Desulfosporosinus acidiphilus SJ4: one gene and its partner. The protein of the gene in region 1 interacts with the protein of each later gene in a pairwise test. Links are inferred from orthologs where the notes say so. Each region holds a gene or a part of one and is shown in the gene's direction. Other genes may lie near its edges. The genes, in order: recA and DESACI_RS20440.

Evidence for each region.
Region 2: the proteins of recA (region 1) and DESACI_RS20440 interact in binary tests that used the Bacillus subtilis proteins (3 or more experiments, as listed by UniProt). The link is inferred for Desulfosporosinus acidiphilus SJ4 from one-to-one orthologs.

What each region holds. Positions count from the first base shown.
Region 1 is NC_018068.1:3,349,742-3,352,989, reverse strand. Bases 20-2,937 are described here. They hold recA (recombinase RecA), read left to right. Parts: upstream 20-921; coding sequence 922-1,953; downstream 1,954-2,937. Other genes in these bases: rny (ribonuclease Y), read left to right, coding at 2,718-2,937; DESACI_RS15285 (regulatory protein RecX), read left to right, coding at 1,931-2,473; DESACI_RS15295 (DEAD/DEAH box helicase), read left to right, coding at 20-593. In the rest of the region: more of DESACI_RS15295, read left to right, coding at 1-19; more of rny, read left to right, coding at 2,938-3,248. UniProt on the Bacillus subtilis protein: Multifunctional protein involved in homologous recombination, DNA repair and competence.
Region 2 is NC_018068.1:4,432,846-4,435,928, reverse strand. What follows is about bases 159-2,911. They hold DESACI_RS20440 (YveK family protein), read left to right. Parts: upstream 159-1,062; coding sequence 1,063-1,761; downstream 1,762-2,911. Other genes in these bases: DESACI_RS20430 (tyrosine-protein phosphatase), read left to right, coding at 2,577-2,911; DESACI_RS20435 (CpsD/CapB family tyrosine-protein kinase), read left to right, coding at 1,777-2,496; DESACI_RS20445 (cell wall-binding repeat-containing protein), read left to right, coding at 159-832. Outside these bases: more of DESACI_RS20445, read left to right, coding at 1-158; more of DESACI_RS20430, read left to right, coding at 2,912-3,083. UniProt on the Bacillus subtilis protein: Required for YwqD kinase activity. May bring YwqD and its substrates into contact. Probably involved in the regulation of capsular polysaccharide biosynthesis.

The sequences.
Region 1 (3,248 bases):
GCCGACGAGGACTGGCAATAACCTTGATTTCTCCTAAAGAATATCGTCAACTTCGTTTGATTGAAAATTTAATTAAGACTAGGATACGACGCCGAGAACTTCCTTCCTTAGCAGATATTAGCGAACGTCAAGCGGAAAATCTAAAAAATCAACTGATTAAATTAATTCAGAACGATCGCTTAGGAAATTATCGGGCTATCGTCGGAGATTTGCTGGAAGAATACGATTCAACGGATGTTGCGGCGGCTGCTCTAAAGTTTGCAGTTGAGGGAGCTGATTCAGAAGAGCGAATTGACGATAACGACCCGGATGTTAATCACTTTGGCAACACCGGAGCAGCGCCGGGGATGGTTCGTTTCTTTATGAATATAGGAAGAGTTCAGCAAATTCGCCCTCAGGACATCATACGCTGGATTGCAGAAGAAAGCGGAATTCCCGGAAATATCATTGGGATGATAAATATCTATGATAAATTTACGTTTGTTGAGGTTCCTGAAGAATACGCTTCGAGGGTCTTAAGCTGTATGCATCAAGCAATGATTAAGGGCCGAAGAGTCAGTGTCGAACCGGCGAAAGCCCGCGAAAACTCCTGATTGCAAGTTAAATATCGATGATAATGAAGAAGCTAGTCTCTAAGGATTAGCTTTTTTCCTTTTCTATACTAGCCGGAAGGTATAACCCTCGGTTAATTACTTTCCGGAAGCATAAGTGCAACTAACGGTTTCTGCTTCGCAAGCTCAGCACAAACCGAGTTTTCTATATGTCCTTAAGATCGTTTTTGATATATAATGTTGATGGTAGTTGTCCATCTCTATAATGTTAAACGAATTGACAGGGATGGAGCCTGCCTCTATAATGATAATCGAACAGATGTTTTGCGGATAACGAAAATTTGTTTTAACCGATTGAGGAGGTTGGAAGATGGCCGAAACAAATAAGCTCAAGGCACTGGATGTTGCCTTAGCACAAATTGAAAAACAGTTTGGCAAAGGTTCCATTATGAAACTGGGAGAATCTGCGACGATGTCAATTGATGTTATTCCTACAGGTTCTCTAGCTTTAGATTTAGCCTTAGGTGTTGGCGGGGTGCCGCGGGGCAGGATTATTGAAATATATGGACCTGAGTCTTCCGGGAAAACGACAGTCGCCCTCCATATTATTGCCGAGGCCCAAAAACTTGGCGGAGTAGCAGCATTTATTGATGCTGAACATGCGTTAGACCCTGTTTATGCTAAAGCTCTGGGCGTTAATCTTGAAGACTTATTGGTTTCTCAGCCTGATACCGGAGAACAAGGCTTAGAAATTTGTGAGGCCTTAGTGCGCAGTGCTGCCGTCGATGTAATTGTTCTTGATTCAGTGGCTGCCCTAGTGCCTCGTGCTGAGATTGAAGGGGAGATGGGCGACAATCATGTTGGACTGCATGCCCGTTTAATGTCCCAGGCCTTGCGTAAGCTGACCGGATCAATCAGCAAGAGTAATACTTGTGTTGTTTTTATTAATCAAATTCGTGAAAAAATTGGTGTGATGTTTGGCAGTCCGGAAACGACAACAGGGGGACGGGCTCTTAAATTCTACGCCACCATCCGAATTGATATTCGTCGTCAAGAAGCCCTTAAGCAAGGGCAAGAAATAATTGGCAATAAAACCCGGATTAAAGTTGTTAAGAATAAAGTGGCTCCGCCTTTTAAATCTGCCGAATTTGACATTATGTATGGTGAAGGAATTTCTAAAGAAGGAAGTATTGTCGATATAGGAACTGAGATGGAAATCATCACAAAATCGGGGGCTTGGTACTCATACAATGGAGAACGCTTAGGGCAGGGACGTGAAAATGTTAAGGAATACCTGAAGCAACACCCCGATATGGCTCTGAAACTTGAAGAGCTGATTCGTTCCAATATGAATGCGGTCCCCTCCGCGCCCATAGAAGATGGTTCCTTTGACGAAGAATAAACCTAAGAAAAGCGCATGGGAAGCGGCACTCGATAGTTTGTCCAGAAGAGCCTTGACAAACTGCGAATTGGAAACACGCCTTACGGAAAAGGGATATGAAAACCAAGAAATTGAGAAAGTCATTGCCAAATTGACAGATTACGGTTACCTCAATGACCAAGAACTTGCCCTAAACTATTCTAAGAGTCGTCTTAAACGATATTCGCGCCGCCGCGTCATCTCTGACATGAAAAACCGCGGAATTGCAGGCACTTTAATTGAGCAAGTCTTACAGGAAGTATACTCCGGTGATGAGGAATCAAAACTCTGTTTAGCTTTGGCTCAAAGATGGTGGGCACAAGAGGAACAACGCTGGGAAGAAAAGACGTCTAAAGATCCGGACAAAAAGTCCCCGCCGGTTGAATTATGGGTACGGCAAAGAGTAGCTAGGAAACTTTTACAGCGAGGGTATCCTTCAGAGATGGTAAGAAATGTTATCATGGAAATGCGAATAGAATCGTCTCATTTAGGACAAGCTTGACAATAATAGCAAATGATATTAAAATCTTAGCAGAGACCTGTCTCTGTTAAGATTTAACCTTTATGGTTTTCTTATAGATTTCGTGGTAGTCATTCTTAATATTGTTTTTTGACTAACGAGAGTTGTAGGAAGCGGGGGAAGTCTGGAAAACTCCCGTATTAAAGGTTGCTTAAGAGACTGGTTTGAAGCCAGTTTTTTTTATTTAATTGTTAAATTTTGAATTTTTACAAACAAGGAGGTGTAAATGTTGCTTGAAATAGTTATTACAGGTTTGATTGCCATAATAGTTGGCTTAGGTTTAGGAGCCTTAGTTGGCTGGCATATTCGCAGAAATACTGCCGAAAAAGTTATTGGTACCGCTGAAGAAGAGGCAAAACGTATTGTTGAAAATGCACTTTCGACTGCAGAAAGCAAAAAACGAGAATCAATTATTGCTGCCAAAGAAGAAGCTATGCATATTCACAATGAGGTGGAAAAAGAAACTCGCGAGCGTCGGAATGAACTCCAGCGCTTGGAACGACGATTATTGCAAAAAGAAGAGAGTTTAGACCGTAAAATTGAGTCTATCGAACGAAAAGAAGAAAATATGCATCGCCGGGAAAGTGAAGTTGATTCCCTCAAAGAAGAGCTGAATTTACTTGTGGAAAAAGAGCAAGCTGAGTTAGAGCGCTTATCAGGGATGACTTCGGAAGAAGCTAAGCAGCTTCTTCTCAAAAGAGTTGAAGAAGAGGTTCGCTATGAATCAGCGATCATGATTAAGGAAATTGAGACTCGC
Region 2 (3,083 bases), 1.1 Mb from region 1 along the record:
TTCAATTATGGGGGGGCTTCCGGGAACGGTTCATCGCTTTTCCGGAGAAACGAAATTTGATACGAACCTGGAAGTGCTGAAGGGATTTGCCGGTGACCTACATTTTGATAAGGTTTATATAGCAAACGGAGATACTTTTGTCGATGCCTTGGCTGGAGTGTCACTGGCTTCTCTCAGCGATTCTCCGATCCTTTTAAGTCAAAAAGAATGGCCGGCCCCTATGCAGGAATTCCTGATACAGAATCACTTGCAAAATATTGTAGCACTTGGCGGAACGTTCGTTGTTCCCGACGGAGTATTGGCGTCTTTATCTACTGTCAGTGGAGGGGGGAAGTCATCATCACCTTCTTCGGGGAACGCTCCCGCCCAGACGCCTGTATCGACCGGAGGCGTTGGAGGCGTGGCTGCATCGGTTCCGTCAGTTCCTTCAGCACCATCGACACCTACATCTCCTACTAATCCGAGCAAGGTCACGGTAGGCAATCTTCGAGTCAACACCAATCCGGCCAATTTCTTGGGACCGTTTAAAAATGGGACGACGATTGATCTTTCCGGGTTGGATGATTCTGTAAAAGTGCTTGGTTTTAGCTTAACCGCAGATCAGGATTGCACTCTTCAGTTTAAGTTACTGGATAAAACTCAGAATATCCCTTTGACAGCTAATGTACAGAAGGATGTTACGGTTGGGGATTTAATTACAGGCGGACAAATTCAGACAGAAGTTAATTTAGGGGAATTCAGAGCAGTTTATACAACGAAAACCCTGACCGGACAGCTTTTGAAAGATGGAGTTTCTGCCGGGACCTTGACGGTAACCTTGAAATTTAAATGATCCCAGCAATGGCTATTTGCTCCAAAGCTGTAGGCATACTGCGGCTTTGGAATTGCCATGCATTTTAGTTAAATATAACTTTCATAAAGTAACGAATTGTATGTTTGGACTCATTAGGTTGATATGGCAATATACCGGAATATTAGAAAAGTAATCTGAAGGAATATTAAGACTGATCGCGAATACTAAATTTTGGACAAGTTTACAAAGACAGATATGGGAGGTTGACAATGGAAGAGGAAATTGATTTACGGCAGTACTTAGAAGTGCTGGGCAAACGATGGTTAATCATAGTGGCAATACCTCTCATTGCAGCAATCACAAGCGGAGTCATAAGCTTTTTTATTCTCAAGCCTTCTTATGAGGCGTCTACGACCTTGATCGTCGGCAAGAAAGCCACTGAAGAAGGGCAAGCGGCAGCCCAAATGCTGGACAATAATGTCCTGCTGGCCAATCAGCAATTGGCCAAGACCTATGCCACTATTGCTCAAAGCAGAACCGTGGAGGAACAAGTTATTAAAGATTTAGACCTGCCGCTGACCGTAGAGGCACTTGATAAGCTCATCACGGTTGACCAAGTGAAGACAACGGAGATTTTAGAAATAAAAGTAAGCAATAACGATCCTAAATTGGCCGCCTCCATAGCCAATACCATGGCTAAGGAATTTTCTAAAGCAGTAATTGAGATAAAAAAGGTAGACAGCGTCAGTATTGTTGATAAAGCTGAGACCCCGGATGCCCCTGTTAAACCCAATAAAAAGCTCAATATCTTAATTGGTTTTGTAGTGGGCTTGATGGCAGCTGTGGGCCTTGCTTTTCTGTTGGAGTATTTGGATAACACAATAAAAACTTCAAATGACGTGGAAACTCTTTTGGGAATACCGGTTTTAGGAGTCATACCGAACTATGAGATCGGAAAACAGGCATAAGAGAGGAAGATTTCATTGAAGCATTCATTAATTACATTAGAGCAATCGAAATCACCGGTCTCAGAAGCCTTTCGCACACTGCGCACGAATGTTCAGTTCACAAGCGTGGATTCCCAGACTAAGAAGATTATGGTGACAAGTGCAGGCCCGCAGGAAGGGAAATCTTCGACGGTTGCTAATCTGGCTGTCAGCATCGCTCAAACAGGAAAAACTGTTCTGGTAGTGGATGCGGACCTGCGTAATCCGACACAGCATAAGCTTTTTGGACTGCCGAATGTTGAAGGTTTATCCGTGGCCTTAGTTCAGGATCAAGACTATATTAATTATGCCAGGGAAACGAGTGTTTCGGGCTTAAGAGTCATCACCGGAGGGCCAATCCCCCCGAATCCGGCGGAACTGGTCGGTTCAAAACGAATGAAACGACTCATTGAAGAAGCCAGTGAACAATTTGATATGGTCCTTATCGATACTCCGCCTGTGGTGGCGGTAACAGATGCCTCCATTTTGGCACAGGAAGTCGATGGAGTCATCCTAATTTTGGCTTCCGGTGAAGTAAACAAGGATTATGCTCAGCGTGCGAAGGAACAATTAGATAAAGTTGGAGCAAAGATTTTAGGAGCAGTTCTTAATAAAGCAGATTTAAAAACCAGCGAATATTATTATTACTACTATTATCATGGGTCTGAAGATCCTAATGAAAGCAAGAGAAAGCATAAACGGCAAAGAGCACATTAAATTACAACACCAGAAACCGATTCTTTCCACTTTCCTGAAAGTCATTGAAAGAGTCGGTTTTGATTTTGGGAGAGTTTAAAATGATTGATATTCACAGCCACATTCTGCCCGGCTTCGATGACGGGTCTAAAAGCATGGAAGAAACACTGCTTATGGTGCGCCAGTTAGAAAGAACCGGCTTTAAGACCATTGTTGCTACACCGCATGTCTTGGAAGGAACGGATTATCTAAAACCCGGAGAAATCCTTGCTGCAACAGAGCAAGTGAATCGAGCAGTGGCTGAGGCAGGTGTTTCAGTAGAAATCGTCCCGGGAGCAGAGAATTACATCTTTCCGGATATGGCCAAATGGGTACGAGAGGGCAGATTGCTGACCTTGGGCAACACCGGTATGTATATTCTTGTCGAACTGCCAATGATGGAAATACCCCGGTATACGGATCAAGTCTTCTTCGAATTACAGGTCAAGGGCCTAATCCCAGTACTTGCACATCCGGAGAGATATCTGGGATTATTATCCAAACCTGAACAACTGATTGAGTGGGCAAAGCGAGGAATCCTCTTTCAAATTGATCTTGGAAGCTTAAGA